Regions from separate parts of the Herbaspirillum sp. RTI4 genome, predicted to be linked through region 1. Evidence: predicted binding sites of a transcription regulator. Region 1 holds the regulator's gene; the other holds the start of a gene.

The links. Region 1 encodes sigma-54, which starts transcription at its own class of promoters, with help from an activator protein. Its sites were predicted from a motif close to TGGCANGNAANCTGCTTT; they were not measured.
Region 2: the regulator sigma-54 is predicted to act here: its motif matches at 2,154-2,171, upstream of hmpA (NO-inducible flavohemoprotein).

Annotation. Positions count from the first base shown of each region.
Region 1 covers NZ_JAVIWQ010000002.1:1,171,036-1,183,429, reverse strand. Annotated here, with positions in the region: gene RGU70_RS05590 (glycosyltransferase family 39 protein) at 1-57, opposite strand, end outside; gene uvrA (excinuclease ABC subunit UvrA) at 475-3,330, shown strand; gene RGU70_RS05580 (phytanoyl-CoA dioxygenase family protein) at 3,345-4,142, shown strand; gene RGU70_RS05575 (KpsF/GutQ family sugar-phosphate isomerase) at 4,260-5,297, shown strand; gene RGU70_RS05570 (KdsC family phosphatase) at 5,297-5,851, shown strand; gene lptC (LPS export ABC transporter periplasmic protein LptC) at 5,848-6,456, shown strand; gene lptA (lipopolysaccharide transport periplasmic protein LptA) at 6,504-7,172, shown strand; gene lptB (LPS export ABC transporter ATP-binding protein) at 7,169-7,912, shown strand; gene RGU70_RS05550 (RNA polymerase factor sigma-54) at 7,931-9,415, shown strand; gene hpf (ribosome hibernation-promoting factor, HPF/YfiA family) at 9,655-10,002, shown strand; gene grxD (Grx4 family monothiol glutaredoxin) at 10,217-10,528, shown strand; gene RGU70_RS05535 (UbiX family flavin prenyltransferase) at 10,552-11,139, shown strand; gene RGU70_RS05530 (Cache 3/Cache 2 fusion domain-containing protein) at 11,357-12,394, opposite strand, start outside.
Region 2 covers NZ_JAVIWQ010000002.1:2,534,328-2,546,721, forward strand. Annotated here, with positions in the region: gene RGU70_RS11320 (pirin family protein) at 1-805, shown strand, start outside; gene hmpA (NO-inducible flavohemoprotein) at 901-2,082, opposite strand; gene norR (nitric oxide reductase transcriptional regulator NorR) at 2,255-3,820, shown strand; gene RGU70_RS11335 (LLM class flavin-dependent oxidoreductase) at 3,859-4,863, opposite strand; gene RGU70_RS11340 (carbonate dehydratase) at 5,154-5,714, shown strand; gene RGU70_RS11345 (TerC family protein) at 6,030-7,004, shown strand; gene RGU70_RS11350 (HD-GYP domain-containing protein) at 7,082-8,287, shown strand; gene RGU70_RS11355 (MerR family transcriptional regulator) at 8,626-9,078, shown strand; gene RGU70_RS11360 (aldo/keto reductase) at 9,044-10,042, shown strand; gene RGU70_RS11365 (4'-phosphopantetheinyl transferase family protein) at 10,059-10,793, opposite strand; gene RGU70_RS11370 (beta-ketoacyl-ACP synthase) at 10,850-12,091, opposite strand; gene fabG (3-oxoacyl-ACP reductase FabG) at 12,088-12,394, opposite strand, start outside.

The sequences.
Region 1 (12,394 bases):
CCAGGAGGCGTGGAGGCGGTCAGTGCGAGCGGAGGAAATCTTTGGCAATGACGGCATGGAAATGGGTTTCGACGAAAACAGGATGCATTCGGGATGCGTTCGGGACGCAGGACTGCTGACATTATATTGGCATACGGGGCATTTCACGTCTTACGGGCGGAATCAGGCGCAATTTTCTGCTGCCTGCGGAGGATCAGAGAGAAATCAGGTGTCACGCCGCCAATCCAGCATCAATCCAGTACCAGGACGATGATACCCATTGTCACACTGCCGGCATCAAAGGCGCGATAAAGGCACGGTCAAAGGCACGGTCACATCGCGATGCCCCTCCCCGCGCTTTGCCCCATCCCACAGCGACCAGCCACACCTGATATAGTACCGGGTTCGCTCCTCCAGCCAGGATCGCGGCACTCTGTTCCATTATTGTCATTGGCGGCTTTTTCCGCCTCTGGAAAACTCAAGCTGAAAGCATCCATGGAAGAAATTCGCATTCGCGGCGCCCGCACGCACAATCTGAAAAATATCAACCTCGATTTACCCCGCAACAAGCTGGTCGTCATTACCGGGCTGTCCGGTTCGGGCAAATCATCGCTGGCGTTCGACACCCTGTACGCGGAAGGTCAGCGGCGCTACGTTGAATCGCTGTCGTCTTACGCGCGGCAATTTTTGCAATTGATGGAAAAGCCGGATGTTGACCTGATAGAAGGCTTGTCGCCGGCCATTTCGATTGAACAAAAAGCCACCTCGCACAATCCCCGCTCGACCGTCGGCACCGTGACCGAAATCCACGATTACCTGCGACTGCTGTATGCCCGCGTCGGCACGCCCTATTGCCCGGATCACCCGGAAAACGCGCTGGCCGCGCAGTCGGTGTCGCAAATGGTCGATGCCGTGCTGGCGATGCCAGAAGATACCAAGCTGATGATCCTCGCACCGGTCGTGGCCAACCGCAAGGGCGAGCATGTCGATCTGTTTGAACAGATGCAGGCGCAAGGTTTCGTCCGTTTCCGTATCCAGAGCGGCACCGGCGTCGGGAAAATCTACGAAGCCGACGATTTACCGAAACTGAAGAAAACGGAAAAACACACCATCGACGTGGTGGTAGATCGCGTCAAGGTCAATGCGGAAGTAAAACAGCGGCTGGCGGAGAGTTTTGAAACCTCGCTGCGGCTGGCGGATGGTCGCGCTATCGTGCTGGAAATGGATAGCGGCAAGGAACTCGTTTTTTCCAATAAATTCGCCTGCTCGGCCTGCGGCTACTCGCTGCAAGAGCTGGAGCCGCGCTTGTTTTCCTTCAACAATCCTATGGGCGCATGCCCCGAATGCGATGGTCTCGGCCACATCGAATTCTTCGATCCTAAACGCATCGTCGCCTTCCCTAACCTGTCGCTGGCCAGCGGCGCGGTCAAGGGCTGGGATAGACGCAACCAGTTTTATTTCCAGATGCTGTCCAATCTGGCCAGCTTCTACGAATTCGAACTCGATACGCCCTTTGAAAAACTGCCTGCCAAAGCACAGGAAGTGGTGCTGTACGGTTCCGGCAAGCAACTGGTGCCGTTCAGCTACGTCAACGAGCGCGGCCGCGCCGTGATTCGCGAACACGCCTTTGAAGGCATCGTCGTCAATTTGCAGCGCCGCTACCGCGAAACGGATTCGGTGGCCGTCAAGGAAGAACTGGCCAAGTTCATCAATGAAAAGGAATGTCCGTCCTGCCACGGCGCTCGTCTGCGGGTGGAAGCGCGCTTCGTCAAGGTCGGCACTGGTCGCCAGGAGCGTGCGATTTATGAAGTGGCCGCTATGCCTTTGCGGCAAACGCTGGAGTTTTTCCAAAAGCTCAAGCTGACCGGCGCTAAAAAAGAAATCGCCGACCGCATCGTCAAGGAAATCATCTCGCGCCTGACCTTCCTCAATAACGTCGGTCTTGATTATCTGTCGCTGGAACGCAGCGCCGATACCCTGTCCGGCGGCGAAGCGCAGCGCATCCGGCTGGCCTCGCAGATCGGTTCCGGCCTGACCGGCGTGATGTATGTGCTGGACGAACCGTCCATCGGCCTGCATCAGCGCGATAACGACCGCCTGATCGAAACGCTCAAGCATTTGCGCGATATCGGCAACAGCGTGCTGGTCGTCGAGCATGACGAAGACGCCATCCGCACCGCCGACTACGTGGTCGACATGGGTCTGGGCGCCGGCGTGCATGGCGGCGAAATCATCGCGCAGGGGACGCTGGAAGATATCCTGAAAAGCAAGAAGTCGCTCACCGCCAAATACCTCAACGGCAGTCTCTCTATCGCTGTGCCCAAAACCCGTACCGCGCCCGATCCCGAACGGCAACTGGAAATTACCGGTGCCAGCGGCAACAATCTGAAGAATGTCGATTTTGTCCTGCCAGTCGGCTTGCTGACCTGTATCACCGGCGTTTCCGGTTCCGGTAAATCGACGCTGGTCAACGATACGCTGTACCTGGCCGCCTCGCGCCATCTGTACGGATCGCAAGCGGAACCGGCAGCGCACGAAAGCATCGGCGGACTGGAACATTTCGACAAGGTGATTGCGGTCGATCAGGCCCCTATCGGCCGTACGCCACGTTCCAATCCGGCGACGTACACCGGACTGTTCACGCCTATCCGCGACCTGTTTGCCACCGTGCCAACATCGAAAGAACGCGGCTATTCGGCCGGACGTTTTTCTTTCAACGTCAAGGGCGGCCGCTGCGAAGCCTGTCAGGGCGACGGCGTAATCAAGGTAGAAATGCACTTCCTGCCGGACGTGTATGTTCCCTGCGACGTCTGCCACGGCAAGCGCTACAACCGCGAAACGCTGGAAGTGCAGTACAAGGGCAAAAACATTACCGAAGTGCTGGCCATGACGGTTGAAGAAGCGCATGTCTTTTTCAAACCGGTGCCACTGATTGCGCGCAAGCTGCACACGCTGCTCGATGTCGGCCTCGGCTACATCCGGCTGGGTCAGAGCGCCACCACGCTGTCGGGCGGCGAAGCGCAGCGCGTCAAGCTGTCGCTGGAACTCTCGAAGCGCGATACCGGCCGCACGCTGTATATCCTGGATGAGCCAACCACCGGTCTGCATTTCCACGATATCGACCTGCTGCTCAAAGTCATCCACCGTTTGCGCGATCAGGGCAATACCATGGTCATCATCGAACACAATCTGGATGTGATCAAAACCGCCGACTGGCTGATCGATCTGGGCCCCGAAGGCGGCGCGGGCGGCGGTCTCATCATCGCGACCGGTACGCCGGAGCAGGTGGCACTCAATCCGCACAGCGTCACCGGTAAGTATCTGGCCCCGCTGCTTGAGAAAAAACACTAAATCGGAAAACGCGTATGTCTGCCGCTACACCCGCATTACCGTCCTCATTGCTGTCCTCCGAACGTCTCGCCGACTTCCGGCGCGACGGTTATCTGATTTTGCGCGGCCTGGTACCGGCTGCCAGCTGCGAACGCATGCTGGCGGTAACTGCCGATCATTTGCAGCGCGCCGTCGCGCCGCTGGAATATGAAGCCGAAGTGGGCTATCCCGGCGCACCGGCGTCGCTGACCAGTGAAGGCGGGCGCACGGTGCGCCGCCTGCGCGGGGCTTACGACCGCGATCCGGCCTTCCGCGACTGGGCGAGTGACCCGGCGCTGGTCGCCATACTGACGCAGTTGTTTGAGGAACCGGTCAGCCTGCCGCTCGCCCACCATAATTGCGTAATGACCAAGCACCCCGATTTCGGTACGGCAACCGGCTGGCATCGCGACATCCGCTATTGGTCGTTCGAACGGCCTGATCTGATTTCGGTATGGCTGGCGCTCGGCGCAGAACGGACAGAAAACGGCGGGTTAAGCGTTATTCCCGGCTCGCATCTGCTCAAGCTGCAAGCGGAACAAATGGACGATCTCGATTTTCTGCGGCCGGAAGTGGCGGCCAATCAGGCGCTGTTCGCTCTGGGCGTGCCTTTGTTACTGGAGGCCGGCGACGTGGTGCTGTTTCACAGCGGCTTGTTTCATGCCGCAGGCAGAAATTCCAGCGACCGCGTCAAATCGTCGGTGGTGTTTGCCTATCACGGCGAAAGTAATGCACCGCGCCCGGGAACCCGTTCAGCGGCCTTGCCGAATATCTCTCTGCCAACTTTTCCGTAAAACCAGGACTTACGCCAGCGGCCTTTTATATTTAATAAACGTAAAACTAAAAAACTACGATTAATACGATAAGTAACTGGCAAGTTTTTTGCTTTCTTATTCGTTTATACTCCCGGGATGAGTTTAATCGATCACAAAATAACAGCCGCTCCCTTTTCTGCCGAAACCGGGCTGCGTGCGCTGCAACTGGGCCGCGACACCCTGCAAATCGAAGCCGACGCCGTACTGGCGCTGAAGCACCGTCTGGTAGACGATAGCAGCGCTGCCGCGGCTTCCTTTATCGCGGCCGTCAGCCTGCTGTATCACTGCAAAGGCCGGGCGGTCGTCTCGGGCATAGGCAAATCCGGACATATCGCGCGAAAAATCGCCGCCACGCTGGCCTCCACCGGCACGCCGGCGCTGTTCATGCACCCGGCCGAAGCCGCCCACGGCGACCTCGGCATGGTGACCGGGCAAGATGTCGTCATTGCCATCTCCAATTCCGGCGAAACCGCCGAATTGATGGCCATCGTCCCCCTCATCAAGCGCATGGGCGCGAAATCGATTGCCCTGACCGGCGACCCCGACTCCGCGCTGGCGCAACTGGCCGACGCCCATTTGAATGTCAGCGTCGATCAGGAAGCCTGCCCCCTCAATCTGGCCCCGACCGCCAGCACCACCGCCACGCTGGCGATGGGCGATGCGCTGGCAGTGGCCTTGCTGGACGCACGCGGCTTCCGCGAAGAAGATTTTGCCCGCTCCCATCCCGGAGGCGCTCTGGGCCGCCGCCTGCTGACCCGCGTACGCGACGTCATGCGCAGCGGCGACGAAATTCCTGCGGTCACGCCGGAGATGTCGCTGTCGGACGCGCTCATGGAAATTACCCGCAAGGGCATGGCCATGACCGCGGTGGTGGACGCTGACTTCAAACCCATAGGTGTATTCACCGATGGCGATCTGCGCCGACTGCTGGAACGCGGCGTCGATTTCAAACATGCGCTGATTGCCGACGTGATGCAGCCGCAGCCGCGCCTGATCGGTCAGGATCAACTCGCGGTCGAAGCCGTGGAAGTCATGGAGCAATACCGCATCAATCAATTACTGGTGGGCGACACCGCCGGCCGGCTGGTCGGCGCGCTGCACATCCATGACCTGACCCGCGCCAAGGTGATCTGATGGCACGCGCGACTGTATTCGGCAAGGCCTCCATCGATGCAATGCATCGCGCCGCTGGCGTCAAACTGATGATTTTCGATATCGACGGCGTGCTGACCGATGGCGGTCTGCATTACGGCGTGGACGGCGAAGTCCTGAAGCGTTTTAATGTACTCGATGGCCTGGGCATTCGCTTGCTACAGCAATCCGGCGTCCCCACTGCGCTGATCACCGCGCGCCAGTCGCCCATCCTGCAAAAACGCGCCAGCGATCTGGGCATTGCGCATCTGTTTCAGGGCGTGCATGACAAGCGCAGCGCATTGGCGCAATTGCTGGCGCAAGTCGGCCTGAGCGAAGAGCACTGCGGTTACCTGGGCGACGACCTGATCGACCTGCCTATCCTGACCCGCGTCGGCTTTGCCGCAGCGGTCGCCGGTGCGCATACCGAAGTAAAACAGCGTGTGCATTACCTCACCGAAGCCGGCGGCGGCCACGGCGCAGCGCGCGAAATCTGCGATCTGATCCTGCATGCGCAGGGAAATTATGAGGCGGCACTGGCTCCGTATCTGACATGAGCGCGCAACTGAAAAGCCGCTCGACGCAGCGCATAGGCGCTGTTGTTTTTCTGGTGCTGCTGATTTTCGGCGCGCTCGGCAGTTTCTGGGTACTGCAAACCGCGCGCCAGGATGACGATGCGGCCAACAAGCGCAATGCAGGGCGTCCCGACTATTACATCGACGAATTCCGCTACGTCAGAATGACCCTGGCCGGCACGCCGGACTACGATATCTCGGGCCTCAAGCTGATTCATTTCCCTACCGACGATTCGTTTGAAGTGACACTCCCTATCATCAACAACCTGTCGCCGGCAAAAACACCGATGAGCATGCGCTCCAAGCGCGCCATCATCACCGACGACAACAGCAAAATTCATATGTATGACGATGTGAATGTGGATCGCGGCGCGACGCAGAAAGCCGAACCCATGCACATGACCACCGAATACCTGCTGATGCTGCCCGACGATGAAATCGCCAAGACCGACAAGCCGGTTCACATCACGCTAGGGAAATCGGTACTCGATGGCGTGGGCATGACCGTCAACAATGTCACCGGCGACTTCCATCTCAGCAGCCGCGTCAACGGCCTCTATCAACCACCACCGACACCGGCGCGCTGACCGTCCGCCGTTGCCGATTTGCATTTTTATATTGGGCAGGAAAATTCATGAATCGCATTTTTTTACTGAGCCTGTTGACCCTCTTGTGTGTGGCGCGTATCGCCCACGCAGAAAAAGCCGACTCGTTCAAGCCAACCGTCATCAATGCCGATCAGCTCAGTTATAACGATGTGCAGCAGGTCAACATCTTTATCGGCAACGTAGTTCTGACGCGCGGCACGCTGATCATGAAGGCCGACCGCGTGGTCGTCACTACCGACCCGGCCGGCTATCAGTTTGCAACGCTGTACGCCGATCCTGGGAAACTGGCTAACTTCAGGCAGAAACGCGACGGCGGCGTTGACCTGTGGATTGAAGGCGAAGCCGAACGCATCGAATACGACAGCAAGGTGGAAATCGCCAAACTGTTTTCCAAGGCGCACATGAAGCGGCTGGAAGGCACCAAAGTAACTGACGATGTGCGCGGCCAATTCATTTCGTATGACAGCCGGGCAGAATTTTATGCCGTCCACAATACCGTTGACGGTGTCAGCAAGACGGGCGCAGGCCGCGTCACCGCCGTCCTGCAGCCACGGGTAGCCGCGCCAGCGCCGACTGCCTCGCCAATGCAAACACCAACGCCAACGCCAACATCATCGTCTACGCTGGCGCCGACGCCGGTTGCGCCCAACACGGCACCGCTGGCCGTGCCAGCTCCAAAAGAGGAAAGCAAATGACCAGTAGTTCGCTGATCGTCCGTGGCTTGAAGAAAAGCTACGGCGCACGTCAGGTAGTGCACGATGTCTCGCTGGAAGTTGCCAGCGGCGAAGTCATCGGCTTGCTCGGCCCTAACGGTGCCGGCAAGACCACCTCGTTTTACATGATCGTCGGACTGGTGCCGTCGGATGGCGGCAAGATCGATCTCGACGGTGTCGATATCTCGTATCTGCCTATCCACAGCCGCGCCAAACTCGGCCTGTCTTATCTGCCGCAGGAAGCCTCAGTATTTCGCAAACTCAGCGTGGAAGACAATATTCGCGCCGTGCTCGAACTGCAGCAACAAGACGGAAAACCGCTGCCCAAGGCCCTGATCGATGCGCGACTCGACCAGTTGCTGCACGAATTGCAAATTGAAAAATTGCGCGAAAGCCAGGCGCTGTCGTTATCGGGCGGCGAACGCCGACGGGTCGAGATCGCCCGCGCACTGGCTACCAGCCCTCGTTTTGTATTGCTGGACGAACCGTTTGCCGGGATCGATCCGATCGCGGTGATCGAAATCCAGCGCATCGTGCGCTTCCTGAAAGAACGCGGCATCGGCGTGCTGATTACCGACCATAACGTGCGCGAAACGCTGGGCATTTGCGACCGCGCCTACATCATCAATCAAGGCACCGTGCTGGCCAGCGGCAGCCCGGACGAGATCATCGCCAATGAATCGGTGCGCCGCGTTTATCTGGGGGAACATTTCCGCATGTAAGCGGAACGCACTCCATCGATGAAACAATCCCTTCAGCTCCGCACTTCGCAACATTTAGCATTGACGCCGCAATTGCAGCAGTCGATACGTTTGTTGCAACTGTCCACGCTGGAAATGCAACAGGAACTGGAACAGATCCTGAGCGACAACCCGCTGCTGGAGCGCCTCGACGATGCGCTGGACAACTCCGTGCGTCTGCTGGCTGATGGCGCACTGGGCAGTACCAGCGCCCTGTCGCCGGCAGAAACTGCGGCCGACACCGGCACCACAGGCAGCGAGACGGACAACAGTGGCGAAGCGGGAGGACAGCAAGAAGCCAGCGACAGCAGCACCGCTAACGAAGCAGAGTGGAGTTTTGACGATGTCGCACGCGGCACAAAAACCTCCGACGATGAAGATTCGCGGCCGCAACTGGAAGCGCATTTCCTGACACTGCGCGAGCATCTGCTGCAGGAAGCTGGCCAGACCATGTGCTGCCAGCGTGATCGCGCACTGTTGGAACTGGTCATCGACGCCATCGATGAGCGCGGCTATCTGGAAGAGCCGCTGGAAGAAATTTATGCGCGCCTGCCGGAAGAGTTGGAAATTGAATTCGATGAGCTGACACTGGCACTGACGCTGCTGCAAAGTTTCGATCCGGCCGGGGTTGGCGCACGCGACGCTGCCGAATGTCTGGCGCTGCAAATCAAGCGCCTGCCGAAAATTCCCTTCGTGACGCGACGTCTGGCGCTGTCGATTGTCCAGACTTGCCTGCCGCTTTTTGCGCAGCGCGATTTCAATAAAATCAAAAAAGCGCTGGTCTGTGACGATGAGGATCTGCGCGAAGCGCAAGCCGTTATCCGGCAGTGCAATCCGCATCCCGGCGCGGCATTCCTTTCAGGCCGCTCCGACTACGTAGCGCCGGACGTGATCGTTAAAGAAGGCAAGCTGGGATGGCAAGTCACGCTTAATCACGAGGTCATGCCGCGCTTGCGCGTCAACGCCATGTATGCCAACGCCATGAAGCAGCACAAGGGCGAAGGCGCGCTCGTGTCGCAATTGCAGGAAGCGAAATGGCTGATCAAAAATATGCGTCAGCGCTTCGACACCATACTGCGCGTGGCACAGGCCATCGTGGAGCGGCAGAAGAATTTTTTCTCGCACGGCGCAGTCGCCATGCGCCCTCTGGTACTGCGTGAAATAGCTGATACACTCGGTTTACACGAAAGCACCATCTCGCGCGTAACCACCCAGAAATACATGCTCACGCCACATGGCATGTTCGAATTGAAATATTTCTTCGGCAGCCATGTGTCCACCGAAGCAGGCGGAGAAGCCTCCTCTACCGCCATACGCGCACTGATCAAACAATTGATAGGAGCCGAAGATACAAAAAACCCCTTGTCAGATAGCAAGATTGCAGACATGCTGTCTGAACAGGGAATGGTTGTTGCAAGACGGACTGTCGCAAAATACCGCGATGTCCTGAAAATCCCCCCTGTAGCGCTGCGCAAGTCCTTGTAACTGTTTTGTGGGAAGTCTCTGAGCAAGCATTGCGCGTATCGCCGTCCCGTGACTCCGGGATTGCGCCGCACAAGTACTTGCACCGGGATTTTTTTATACTAGTCACTGTGTCCGGACGCACTCGATCAACACACCGATCAGGCAATCCGGCGGCAAACACCGGGCCGCAAGGCTCAAGGATCCAACCGGATAATCATCCGATGCCGGACCTCCAGTGACACTATCCGAAGGAGAGTCGTATGAATCTGACAATCAGCGGGCATCACCTCGATGTAACACCAGCCATCCGTGAATACGTCATGACCAAGGTCGAACGTATCAAACGCCATTTCGACCACGTCATCGACGTCAGCGTCGTCCTCACCGTCGATAAACTGACAGAAAAGGAAAAACGGCAGAAAGCGGAAATCAATGTCCATATCAAGGGCAAAGATATTCACGTGGAAAGTCTCGCGCACGACCTGTACGCCGCAATCGATGCACTGATCGACAAACTGGATCGCCAAGTATTGAAGCACAAGGGCCAGCTACAAGATCATCAATCGGACGTTAAACGCCTGCCAATCGACATCGAAGCAGCGACTTAATAACCCGCCGCGCCAAAAGCGCAGCATTAGCATGGCAAAGGGCGCTCAAGCGCCCTTTTCAATTTTGTGCGGCCGTTTGATGCGTCCTTTTTAATGTTGCGCACGCCTCAAGTTACCGCCCTCTTTTCAATTCTGCGACTTTTCAGCAGAAAGGCAGAGCTTTTCATATAATGGCGTCATCTGATCAATTCATCCCCATTCAAGAGAGACCACCATGAGCGAAGTACAAGCCTGGATCAAGGAAACCGTCACCCAGAACCCGGTCGTTCTGTTCATGAAAGGCACTGCCCAGTTTCCGCAATGCGGCTTTTCAGGCAAAGCCATTCAATTACTCAAAGCCAGCGGCGTCGAAAACATCGTTACCATCAACGTGCTGGATAACCCCGATGTGCGCGCCGGTATCAAGGAATACTCGAACTGGCCAACCGTCCCGCAACTTTACGTCAACGGTGAATTCGTCGGCGGTTCCGACATCCTCACTGAAATGTTCGATTCCGGCGAACTGCAAACTTTACTCAAAGCCTGAGCCGCGTCCGCGCGGTTCCCTGAATGAAAAAACCTCCGTTTCGCCTCATCATTGCCATCACCGGGGCTACCGGCGCCATCTATGGCGTACGACTGCTGCAAGTCCTGAGAGAAGCCGGCATCGCCGAAACGCACCTGATGGTGTCCGATGCCGCCGTACTCAATCTGCATCAGGAACTGGACATGAACCGCAAGGATGTCGAAGCGCTGGCAGATGTGGTGCATAACGTGCGCGACGTCGGTGCCTCGATTGCCAGCGGTTCTTTCGAATCGGATGGCATGATCATCGCGCCCTGTTCCATGAAAACACTAGCTGCCGTGGCGCACGGTTTATCCGATAACCTGATTACGCGTTCTGCCGACGTGGTGCTCAAGGAACGGCGCCGCCTGGTACTGATGGTGCGCGAAACACCCTTCAACCTGGCGCACTTGCGCAACATGACTTCCGTGACCGAAATGGGCGGCATCGTTTATCCGCCGCTGCCCGGCTTTTATCACCGGCCACAATCGATTGCGGAAATGGTGGATCACACCGTGGGAAGAGTGTTGGATTTGTTCGCGCTCCCGCACGAACTGACGCCGCGCTGGAGCGGCATTCGCAGCACTCCCTGATCAGGCTGAGTAATATCCCGGTCTGATTCGACTACCACGCTGGCCCTGCATTTTTTTTCAACGCATCTTGCCGGCACCCCGGCAGTCAGCGCAGCCTTGATCTGTGATGAAATGTGCCGCCGGCGACAGTAGCGCGCAGACTGCAATAAACGACAATTAACGGCACCAGATGGCACCAAACGGCGTCGTTGATAAGCCGCCGGCTTGTCGCCAAAAATTATTTTTCAGATCTACCATGAAATGGCAAACCCGGCAGCACAGTCACCACCGAACCTCCTCCAATCGCAGAATTCCGGGTGCTGTTGTACTCATCACCCAGCTTAAACACGGACACCGTTTTCACCAACGCCTGCGATTGCGATTGAAGACTGCTGGCAGCAGCGGACATTTCCTCAACCAGCGCAGAATTTTGTTGTGTCGTCTCATCCATCTGCGTGACTGCCTCACCGACCTGCGCTACGCCCAATGCCTGCTGATTACTGGCGATGCTGATCTCGCCCATGATGTCGGTAACGCGCTTGATCGACCCCACCACTTCAGACATGGTATTGCCAGCGCGATCGGCCAGCAAAGTTCCTTGCTCCACGCGCGCGACACTATCGTTGATCAGCACCTTGATTTCCTTGGCCGCTTGCGCGCTACGCCCGGCCAGACTACGCACCTCGCTGGCCACCACCGCAAAACCACGGCCTTGTTCTCCAGCGCGAGCGGCTTCCACTGCGGCATTCAGCGCGAGGATATTGGTCTGGAAGGTAATCCCATCGATCACGCCGATGATGTCGGCGATCTTGCGCGAGCTATCGACGATTCCCTTCATCGTATCGACCACCTGTGTCACCACCTCACCACCGCTCATGGCGACAGTGGACGCGGTAAGTGCCAGTTGATTCGCCTGTTCCGCGTTATCCGCATTTTGTTTGACCGTCGCGTTAAGTTGCTCCATCGACGCCGCCGTCTCTTCCAGCGCACTGGCTTGCGTTTCGGTACGGCTCGATAGATCCATGTTGCCTTGCGCGATTTCCGTACTCGCCGAAGCGATGCCGTTCGACTCCCGGCGAACAGCCTGAACCACCTCGCTTAAGCCTTTGCCAATCTTGTTGATGGAGACCATCAACTGTCCCATTTCGTCGTCGCGATCGATAGTGAGTTGGGTACTCAAGTCACCCTCTGACAGCAATTGCGCCGCCGCACTGGCCTTAACCAGAGGCGAAGTGACCAATCCACGAATCAATACATACATGAAGCCGGCGATCAG
Region 2 (12,394 bases), 1.4 Mb from region 1:
AGCGGAGGCGCGTTCGGTCGGCCCCTTCGTTTTCTTCGATCACATGGGGCCGGCGCATTTTTTGGCGGATACCCGTGCCGGCGACGTCCGGCCGCATCCACATATCGGTCTGGCAACCGTCACCTACCTGTTTAGCGGCGCGATGATGCATCGCGACAGTCTCGGTAGCGTGCAGCGCATCGCTCCGGGCGATATCAACTGGATGAGCGCGGGACGCGGCATCGTCCATTCGGAGCGGGTGCCTGAAGATATCCGTCGGCAGGGTAGCGCGGTGCAGGGTTTGCAGATGTGGGTGGCGTTGCCGCAGGAAGCGGAGGAGAGCGAGCCTGCTTTCTTGCATTATCCGGCGGCGGCTTTGCCACGGGTGGAGTTGCCCGGGGTGCTGCTGCATGTCCTGGCAGGACAAATAGCGGGGGCGATATCGCCCGTCCAGTCGTACAGCAGAACGCTATACGTGTACGGAGAACTGAGTGACGATACCAGCCTGCCGCTGGCTGCCGATTATCCCGAACAAGCGGTGTATGTCCTTGAGGGTGAAGTTGCCATTGACGGCGAGTCCATTACGCCGGGGACCCTGGCAATTCTGAAACCGGGCCAGGCCGTTATCCTTCACGCCCGCGGAGATAGCCGCTTCATGCTGCTCGGCGGCGACGCGCTGGATGGGCCGCGTTATCTGTGGTGGAATTTTGTCGCCAGCTCGAAAGAAAAGATCGAGGCAGCAAAAATGGCGTGGGAGCGGCAAGATCCGCTGATATTCGCGCCGGTACCGGGCGATGCGGAGGAATTTATTCCTTTGCCGGCTTAGATTTGTTGACGGATGCGGCACAATTTCCGGGGTTTCAGCATCGTTTGAGCGTCTTTCCCGGAAATGCGCCGCTGGCCACACGCATTCGTAAGTCATTAATCCAGCGCAGAAGCCGGGCCGAAAAACTCAAAATGGCTTTGCTGGGCCGGTACGCCGATCTCGCCAAGGTAGCGCTTGATGGCTTTCATGAACGGTTTCGGTCCGACAAAATAGGCGTCGACGTCGCGGTCTTGCGGCAAGCAGCTAATGAGTAACTCCTTGTTGAGATGACCGACGGCATCGGGTTTGGCATAGCCTCCCTTGACCTCGCCGTAGCAAAAGAACAGCTGCAACTGCGGATGCCTTTTTGCCAGCTCCTTGAGGTGGTCGCGGAAAGCATGTACGCCGCCATGCCGTGCTGAATGAATGAAATACAACGGGCGCTTGGTCGGCAATGCGGCTTCCAGCATCGCCATCATGGGAGTAATCCCGACCCCGCCACTGACCAGTACCAGCGGTTTGGTTCCCGCCGTCAGCGTAAAGTCGCCGGCGGGAGGGAACATCTCCAGCGTCCCCTGTTCATGGATGGCGTCGTGCAGATAGTTCGATACCTTCCCGTCCGGCTCACGCTTGACGCTGATGCGGTACTGCTTGCCATTCATCGCCATGGAGAGGGAATAGGTGCGGCGCATTTCCTCGCCGTTGATCACGACCCGCATACCGATGAATTGCCCCGGTTCAAAATCGGCCAATCCCTGTCCATCCGCAGGTTGCAGATAAAAAGAGGTGATTTCATCGCTTTCCCGCTGTTTGCGGACGACGGTAAACTTTCTGCCGCCGCGCCATCCACCGGGAGCGGTGGCTTTGTCATCATAGATTTTCTTTTCCGCGCCGATCAGGATGTCTGCCAATTGCTGATACGCCTCGCCCCACGCGCCGAGCACTTGCTCGGTGGCGATTTCGGCACCCAGCACTTCCCGGATTGAACGCAACAGGCAATCCCCCACCATCGGGTAATGTTCCGGCAAAATTTGCAATGCCACGTGTTTGTTGATGATGGTGGAAACCAGCCCCCCGAGTTGTTCCAGCTGATCGATATGGCGGGCGTACATCAGAATGCCGTTGGCCAGTGCGCGCGGTTGTTCACCGGTGGCCTGGTGTGCCTTGTTAAAGAGCGGCAGCACTTCCGGGTAATCCTTCATCAACATGCGATAAAAATGCGTAGTCAAGGCTTCGCCGCCGCTTTCCAGCAAAGGCACTGTAGATTTAACGATGCTGCGTTGGGTGTCGGTTAGCATAATGAGAGCGCCTGTATAGTGGGTTTTGAAGCGAAAGGGGCGCGTTTTAATGGCTTTCCCCTATACCTTCTTATTCATAAAACATGCCAGCACACGATTTCTTTATAATCAATGGCTTATGAATTAACAAAGTCAATTCGACCTGAGTTATTTCGACTACAATCATGTTCTTATGACTCCAAAAAACTTGCTTCTTGCATTGATCCCTTTAGTGGCTGATTTGTCGCGGGAGCTGGACGATCACGAGCGCTATCGCCGTTTGCTCGATGCCATGCGCGCCTTGTTTCCCTGTGATGCTGCGGCGCTGCTGCGACTTGACGGAGATACGCTGGTACCGCTCGCGGTGGACGGTCTGAGCCTCGATACCTTGGGGCGTCGCTTCAAAGTGAGCGAACATCCGCGCTTTGCCGCGCTGTTAGCGAGCGAGACGCCGACCCGTTTCCCGACTCACTCACCACTTCCCGATCCCTACGACGGTCTGGTGCAGGAGCACACCGGCAAACTCAAGGTGCATGACTGCATGGGGTGTCAGATTTCCATCAATGGCCGTCAATGGGGGGTGTTGACTCTCGATGCCGTGGCGGCCGATCGCTTCAGCACCACCGACATGGTCTCCTTGCACGCCTTTGCCAGTCTGGCGGCAGCGACGGTCAATGCTGCCGAACGAATCGATATCCTGGCGCAAACCGGCGAACAGGAACGTCAGCGCGCCGAAGCCTATCGTCTGGCGGCCAATCAAAACAGACGGCAACTGATAGGCCAAAGCGTGGGGCATCTGCGTCTGCTGGACGAAATCAAATCAATCGCCAGCAGCGACATGACCGTACTGATTACCGGCGAAACCGGCGTCGGCAAGGAGCTGGTGGCCGGCGCGATTCACGCCTGGTCGCCTCGGGCGCACAAGCCGCTCATCAGCGTCAATTGCGCGGCGCTGCCGGAAATGCTGGTGGAAAGCGAGCTGTTCGGCCATGTGCGAGGTGCATTTTCAGGCGCAGTGAGCGAGCGGCGCGGCAAATTTGAACTGGCACACGGCGGCACTTTATTTCTCGATGAGGTCGGCGAGTTGTCTTTGTCGGTGCAGGCCAAGTTATTGCGCGTGCTGCAGAGCGGACAGTTGCAGCGGGTGGGGTCGGATCAGGAACATACGGTGGACGTGCGGGTGATTGCAGCGACTAACCAGCATCTCGAAGATTTGGTTCGGCAGGGGCGTTATCGCGCCGATTTTTATCATCGGCTCAATGCCTATCCCTTGTGGGTGCCACCGCTGCGCAGCAGGGGACATGACGTACTCCTGATTAGCGGCTTTTTCCTGGAAGAGAACCGTTCGCGCCTTGGTTTGCTCGGTTTGCGTCTGAGTAGCAATGCGCAAGCGGCCTTGTTGGCCTACTCATGGCCCGGCAATATCCGCGAACTGGAACACTTGATCGGACGTACGGCATTGAAAGCCCTCGCCAGTCAGGCGCCGCGGCCACGCATTCTGACATTGACTGCCGAGGATTTCGGATTGCATGACATCCTCCCGACACCCGATTCAGGCGCGAACGGATTCAGAGCGCAGGAATCTGCCGTGACCTTGACGCCCGGCGAGGGCTTGCGGGAGGCGGTTACTGCCTATGAGCGGCAGCTGGTTGGCGACAGCCTGACCCGGAACCGCAATAATCTGGCGGCGGCGGCGCGCGAATTGGGGATTGATCGCGCCAACCTCAGCCGCATGAGCAAGCGGCTGGGATTGAAATAAGCCAGGCTGCGCCCCAGCCAAGCTACCGCACCATTCTCTTAAAGAGCAACCGCCGTCATAAGTTGATGTGCCTCCGCCACCAGCCCGAAGGAATGCAGGCGCGCCTGATGATCGAAAATCTGCGCCGTAATCATTAACTCATCGGCACCGGTTTCTGCGACGAAGGCCTCCAGTCCTTCCTGCACGGTTTCCAGGTCGCCGACCACCGAACAGGCCAGCGTTTGCTCGATGTGTCGCCGTTCACCCTCATTCCAGAGCGCATCGATATTGTCTACCGGCGGCTGCAACAAGCCGCGCTCCCCTCGTATCATGCCGAGAAATTGCTGCTGTAATGAGGTGAACAAGCGCCGGGCTTCCTGGTCGGTCCCTGCGGCGAAGACGCTCACACCCAGCATCACATGCGATTTTGCCAGCGCGGCCGACGGTTTGAAGCGCGAGCGGTAGATCTCAATTGCCTGATGCATCATGCCGGGCGCGAAGTGCGAGGCGAAAGCGAAGGGCAAACCCAGTTCCGCCGCCAGTTGCGCGCTGTACAGACTGGAGCCGAGCAGCCACAGAGGCACGCCCAGTCCGGCACCCGGCACCGCGCGCACAGCCTGATACGGCTGCGCCGGCGCAAAGTAGGCTTGCAATTCCTGCACATCTTGCGGGAAAGTGTCTGCGCTGTCCTGCAAATGGCGGCGCAGGGCGCGGGTAGTGTGCTGGTCGGAACCGGGCGCGCGTCCCAGACCGAGGTCAATTCGTCCCGGATACAGCGATTCCAGCGTGCCGAATTGTTCGGCGATGACGAGCGGAGCGTGGTTGGGCAGCATGATGCCGCCCGCGCCGACGCGAATGGTCGAGGTATTCGCCGCGACATGCGAAATGACGAGTGAGGTGGCGGCGCTGGCAATGCCGACCATATTGTGATGCTCGGCCAGCCAGTAGCGTTGGTAGCCCAAGCGTTCGGCATGTTGCGCCAGTTCCTTGGTGTTGTGGAAGGCCTGCGCAGCGTTGCCGCCTTGAGGAATAGGGGAAAGATCGAGTACGGAAAACGGAATCATTAGGCATCCTTCTTGCAGAAAAGCGGGGGGCGTGTCACCCCCGTAAGTGCTTTAACTTAACATCGTTTAGCAAAATCAACCTGTGGAGGCCCTGTTTCGGGCCATCATCCTCCCGAAAACGGTCACGTGGGCAGCGGCGAGGGCCGTAATTTTGCTACACTTAGGGGTTGCAAAGCCGCGCGTGCCCCTTGTGTCCCATTTGTGTGCCATTTGTGTGCCATTTGGGTGCCATATTTCAGCGACATTGCGCCTGCGGCGGAGCTTAATCCGATGGACTACTTGCCCACTACATGATCAGAAAAAACCCCAGCGGTCACTTGCCCGAAATCCATGAAAGCGCCTATGTCGATCAGACGGCCATCATCTGCGGCAAAGTTATTATTCGTGAAAACGTTTTCGTCGGCCCTTATGCGGTGATCCGCGCCGATGAAGTGGATGAGGAAGGCAATATGGACCCGATCATTATCGGTGCCAATTCCAACATCCAGGACGGCGTGGTCATCCACTCCAAAGCCGGCGGCGCAGTCAACATTGGCGAACATACGTCGATTGCACATCGCTCCATCGTGCATGGCCCTTGCACTGTTGGCGACCGGGTTTTCATCGGTTTCAACAGCGTGCTGTTCAATTGCACCATCGGTGATGGTTGCGTGGTTCGCTACAATTCAGTGGTGGATGGTTGCAAGTTGCCGCCCGATTTTTACGTGCCGTCGACTATCCGTATCGGGCCCGGTACCGATCTGGACCAAATTCCTCGCGTCAGCGTGCAGGCATCGGAGTTCTCCGAAAGCGTGGCGCGCACCAATATCGAACTGGTCAAGGGCTACAAGCGCTTGCAAAACGAGTTCTGATCTCTTTAGGCCCTAATACAGCGGCTGCCGACACCAAGGCAGCCGCCGTCAAGTAATTGCAGATTGGCCAGATTTCCTGTCTTGCCGTTGGCAAGACAGGCTGTTCGGGCCTTGTCCGCAAAACGCTAATGAATCTCTGAAGAGTCGCAGCGACCGATCAGGATGCGCGTTGCCGTACGCAACTAAGGCGGCAACTAAGGCGGTCACTAAGGTGGCAACTCAGGAGGGACTACCTTCCTGAGATCAACCCTGCGCAGCCGCTGAATCAGCAGATTCTTACCATTTCATTTGTCGTTCGTCATGCAGGAGCACGCCATGGGCGGTATCGAAAGTTTTGCCACGCTACCAATGTGGATAGGATTCATTGTTTTTTTGCTGGGCATGCTGGCGCTGGACGTCTGGGTGCTCGGCGGCGGCCATGCGCACAAGGTGTCGACGCGCGAAGCGGTGGGCTGGTGCTTGGTGTGGGTGACGCTGGCGCTGCTGTTCTGTCTGTTGCAATGGTGGTATCTGGATGGCAGCCTCGGCCGGGCAGTGGCGAATGAAAAATCACTGGAATTCTTGTCGGGCTATGTGATTGAGAAATCCTTGTCAGTCGATAATATTTTTGTTTTCCTGATGATTTTCGGTTACTTCGGCGTCCCGCCGCAATTGCAGCGTCGCATCTTGCTGTTCGGCGTGTTGGGCGCGATCGTATTGCGTGCCGGCATGATTTTGCTGGGTGCCTGGCTGATTTCGCACTTTAGCTGGATCATGTACCTTTTCGGTGCTTTTCTGGTGTTTACCGGTATCAAGATGCTGGTGGTCAGCGAGCAAGACGCCGACCTGGGCAACAACCCGGTCCTGGGCTGGCTGCGGCGGCATTTAAAAGTCAGCAAGGATTACGACGGCGAGCGGTTTTTCACAGTACAGAACGGTATTCGTCATGCGACCCCGCTGTTGCTGGTGCTAGTTCTTATTGAGATCACCGATCTGATCTTCGCCGTTGACAGCATCCCCGCCATTTTCGCGATCACCACCGATCCCTTCATCGTGTTTACGTCCAATATGTTCGCCATTATGGGCTTACGCGCGCTGTATTTCTTGCTGGCCGACATTGCCGACCGTTTCCATTTCCTCAAATACGGCCTGGCCTTGGTTTTAGTGTTTGTTGGCGGCAAGATGTTGGCTGCTTACTGGTACCATGTCTCGACGCTATGGTCCCTGGGCATCGTCGCCGGCATTCTGCTGATATCGGTGGTAGCCAGCATCGTTTCCACGCGAAGCAAATCGGATCGCTCGGACTCATAGCCGGAATTGTCCGTACTCAGGGGGCGTCCGGTATGCCCCCTGGCTGCCAGCAACCAGATTTAGCGATGGAGTTGTGGATGATAAAAGCGATAACGGTCGATCAGGTGCGCGTCGGGATGTATCTCCACGAAATTCGCGGATCATGGATCAATAATCCGTTTTGGCGAAGCGCGTTTCTGCTTGAGGACGCCGCCGATATCGAGATCTTGCGCAAGAGCAAAATCAGCGAGATTCTGATCGATCTCGACAAGGGTCTGGATGTTGCCGACGACGAGGAGCAAAGCCCCCCTCAGAAAACAGATGTCACCGAACCGGCTGCGGCCAAGTCGCCCGCCAAACCCCAGAAAAAACTGAGCGCGGCAGATGAGCGCGCCAATGCCGGAAAAATTATCGACTCCTCACGGATTGCCGTTACCTCGATGTTTAATGAGGCACGCATGGGCAAAGCCGTCGATGCGGTCGGAATGCGACCGCTGGTCGAAGAAATCACCGCTTCGATTTCACGCAATTCCGGCGCCCTGATCGGACTGGCGCGCCTCAAGACAACCGACGATTACACCTATATGCACTCGGTTGCCGTCTGTGCGCTCATGATCGCGCTGGCGCAGCAAATGGGCTTAAACGATGAGGAAACGCGCCAGGCAGGGATGGCGGGCCTATTGCATGACATAGGCAAGATGGGCGTGCCGCAGGATTTGCTGCAATTTGCCGGCAGCCTCAACCAAAACGAATTCCAGAAAATCAAACAGCATCCGGTTGTAGGCCATGCCATATTGCAAAAGATGGAGGGCGTCGATGCAGTAACACTGGATGTCTGCCTGCATCATCATGAACGTATGGATGGAACCGGCTATCCGCACCATTTGCTCGACGAGCAGATTTCCCTGTTTGCCCGGATGGGTGCTGTGTGCGATGTGTATGACGCCATTACCTCGAATCGTCCCTACAAGCTGGGGTGGGGGCCGGGCATTTCGCTGCGCAAAATGTCTGAGTGGAAAGGGCATTTCGACCAGAAGGTGTTTCAGAACTTTATCAAGACCGTGGGCATATTCCCTATCGGCTCGCTTGTTTTGCTGGAGTCGGGGCGTCTCGCCGTGGTGACCGACTCGCATGAGTCCTCGTTGCTGACCCCGATTGTAAAAGTGTTTTTTTCGACTAAATCGATGGCGCGGATTACTGAAGAAACGATTGACCTGTCCAAGTCTTATGCAAAAGACAAGATCATTTCGCATGAAGACCCGGGGAAATGGGACATTAAAAATTTCAACGAAATATGGGTTTGAACCTAGGGGTTTGAACCTAGGGGTTTGATCCTAGGGGTATCCGCCTGGGGATGGATTGCCGGAGAGGCAAAAAAAAACCCACGAGGCCGAAGCTTCGTGGGTAAATCCAATTCTTTTAAAGGAAACTGGAGGAGACAAGGCAGACTTTACCGTCGCGCGTCCTACAGTGCCAATTTATTTCCCGGATAACAGATATGCGGAAATGCTATTTCTGCACGCCAATATCCTCTGCGCCTACAGCATTGCTGCGATCACTTACCGCCGCGAGGGAAAAACGGCATGAAAACAAAGAGAAACGCGCTTGACTTCGAGCGCGCTCAAACTAATACACTTAATCCATGACAACTTCCCTGACGATTCAACAAGCTGCCGCAGCAACCGGACTGACCGTGCATACCTTGCGTTATTACGAGCGCATCGGTCTGATTGATCCGATTCCACGCCAGGACAATAGCCATCGTCTTTACCGTCAAGAGGACATGGTGTGGATAGAATTTTTGCTGAAGCTGCGCTCGACCGGCTTACCGATCCGGCAAATGCAGCGCTATGCCGAATTGCGCAGATTGGGAAATCAACGGGAAAGTGTGTCGGAACGCAAAGCGCTGCTCGAACAGCACACGCTTTCACTGGAAGCCACGCTCGCCGATTTGCAAAGCACGCTGGTCGTCATGCACAAGAAAATTGCCATGTACGGCGAGCTTGAAAGCACACTCGCACCGAGCATTGCCCCTCTCACTCTGGATAAGGACTATGCACATGAACGCAAACATCAGCACCCGCCGCTTAGGTAACGGCCCCACGGTTTCCGCCATTGGTCTTGGCTGCATGGGCATGAGCGATTTTTATGCCAACCGCGACGACACCGAATCCATCGCCACCATTCACCGCGCCCTCGAACTGGGCATCAACTTCCTCGATACCGCCGACATGTACGGCCCCTACATCAACGAAGAATTAATTGCCAAAGCGATCAAGGGAAAACGCGACCAGGTTTTTATCGCCACGAAATTCGGCATTGTGCGCGACACCAGCAATCCGACCGCGCGCGGCATCAACGGCACTCCGGACTACATCCGCAGCTCGGTCGAAGGTAGTCTGAAACGCCTGGGCATAGAAACCATTGACCTCTATTACCAGCACCGTATCGACCCGAAAACACCGATTGAAGATTCGATGGGCGCGCTGGCGGATCTGGTCAAGGCCGGCAAAATCCGTTACATCGGCTTGTCCGAAGCCTCGGCCGAAACGCTGGAACGCGCCCACAAAGTGCATCCGGTCACGGCGCTGCAAACCGAATACTCGCTCTGGACGCGCGATCCCGAGCAAAACATCCTGGCAACCTGCCGCAAGCTAGGCATCGGTTTCGTGCCGTATAGCCCGCTGGGACGCGGATTTCTCACCGGTGCCATCACTTCGCCGGAGCAATTCGCCAAAGACGACTACCGCCGTCATTCCCCGCGCTTTCAGGGCGAGAACTTCAGCAAGAATCTGCTGCTGGTCGAAAAAGTCAAAGAACTGGCCGCTAAAAACGGCTGCACACCGGGACAACTGGCGCTGGCCTGGGTACTGGCACAAGGCAATGACATCGTGCCTATTCCCGGTACCAAACGCCGTAGCTATCTGGAAGAAAATATCGGCGCGCTCAATTTATCGCTGAGCAAAGCGCAACTGGCGGAGCTGGAAGCCATCTTCCCGATGGGCGCAGCCACCGGCGGCCGTTACACAGATGAAGGCATGAAAACCGTCAATAACTAAGAATAATTAAGCAGGACTAAGACGGCTCGGAGGACTCCCGCAAGGGAGGGCGCGTCAGCAACGCTTGCCAAGGCAATTCGATGCGCTTGAGTGGCTGGTCCGCGCCAACAGCCTGGTCGCTGCATACGCAGACAGACAGGAGCGGGTGAGGGGGTATCGTGCAATGCCACGCTGCCCCCGCTGCCTGCGCTAGTAAAAACTCCCCCTTTTCATCGATGATCGCTTGCCGCAAGCCCGTACCGTGCAGCTTGAAGCGCGCCTCTTTCGCCGTCCATAAACGATAAAATTCCCCCGCTCTGGCAGCTGCCGTTTGCTGCATCAGCCAGGCATGCTCCTGCGGCGCGAATGCCGACCGGCTGATCGCCTCGATATCGCGCCCGGCGCGCGGCATTTCTATATCGAGTCCAACGGTAGTGGTCGCGCTGACCACGCACGCTACCCAAGCCTGACTATGCGCAAGACTAAAGTGGGGCGCAGTACATCCAAGAGGAAGGCTAAGGGCAGGTGCTTGTCCGGCTTGCTCGATTACCGTGATGGATGCCGGATCAATGTTTTCGAGCGCGGCAATGGCGTGCCGCAGCAGCAATCGCCCCAGCAGAAATTCCTGCGCACGTCGGGGACGGACGAAAGAGGCCAGGCGTTGTTGTTCGCTCACGCCCAGCAAGACAGCTTGCTGCGGCCATTGTCCGGCGGGAATTGCATTGCCATCGACCAGCCATAAAGTGGCGCAGGGCGCAGGGTTTTGGCTCACAGGAGGACTCAATTTCGGCTTATTTTTAGCGCAATTGCCACTCAAGCGCCGCGCATTTACGGATGCCGCTTGAAAATCAGCGAAGTGTTAATCCCGCCAAACGCAAAATTATTCGACATCACGTATTCGCAGTCGATGCGCCGGCCTTCGCCGACGATGTAATCGAGTTGTCCGCAGAGCGGATCAACCGTAGTTAAATTCAGATTCGGCGCAAACCAGTTGTTGCGCATCATCTCAATGCTCATCCAGGCTTCCAGCGCCCCGCACGCGCCTAGGGTGTGTCCCATATAGCTTTTGAGCGAGCTGACCGGCGTTGCCGCACCGAAAATCTGCGCGGTCGCTTGCGATTCCGCCACATCGCCATGTTGGGTGCCAGTGCCGTGCGCATTGACGTAGCCGATGGCCGAGGCCGGCAAACCCGCATCCTCCAGCGCCAGCCCGATGGCGATTTTCATGGTGTCGACGTTGGGATTCGTAATGTGGCGGCCATCGCTGTTGGTGCCGAAACCGACCAGTTCCGCATAGATTCTGGCACCGCGCGCCTGCGCATGTTCCAGCTCTTCCAGTATCAGACTGCCTGCCCCTTCGCCCAGCACCAGACCGTCGCGCTGCGCATCGAAAGGGCGGGGCGTCAGTTGCGGCGTGTCGTTGACGGTGCTGGTGGCATACAAGGTATCGAACACCGCCGCTTCGCTGGCGCATAACTCATCGGAACCCCCGGCAATCATGATCCGCTGACGGCCGCTGCGTATCGTTTCATAGGCATAGCCCAGACCCTGACTGCCCGAGGTGCAGGCGCTGGAGGTGGTAATGATGCGACCGGTAATGCCAAAAAACACCCCCATATTGACCGGCGCGGTATGCGCCATCATTTTCAGATAGGTATTGGCATTAATGTTGCGCGTGCTTTTTTCGGCAAACATCATGCTGAAATCGGCAATCGCGTCGGGCGTGCCGGCAGAAGAACCGTAAGCAATTCCGACATGACCGCTTTGCAGCAGCGGATCGTCCAGCAAACCGGCATCGGCCAGCGCCAACTCGCTGGCGCGGGTCGCCATCACGGCGACTCTGCCCATGCTGCGCATGGATTTGCGGTTATAGCGGTCGGACAAAGCGAATGCCGCCGCCGGTGCGCCCAGCCGCGTATGCAAGCCATCGTAGGCATCCCATTCGTCCATGCGCACTACGGCATTGCGGTAGCTGTGGAGTTTCTCCTGCACCGCCGCCCAGTCATTGCCGATAGGGCTGATACCAGCCATGCCGGTCACGACGACGCGACGTTCCTGAGCGAGCCTCATGCAAGACCTCCGTTGACCGAAATCACCTGCCGCGTGATGTAGGCCGCGTCTTCGCTCATCAGAAAGGCAACGGCGGCAGCCACTTCCTCCGGTTTGCCGATGCGCCGCAGCGGCACCATTTTCAGCATTTCTTCCAGCGGCGCATCCTGCGTCATGTCAGTATCGATTAAACCCGGCGCAACGCAATTGACCGTAATCTGCCGCTTCGCCAGTTCCAGCGCCAAGGCCTTGGTCGCACCGATAATGCCGGCCTTGGCGGCGCTGTAATTGACTTGCCCGCGATTGCCCACCAGTCCCGACACC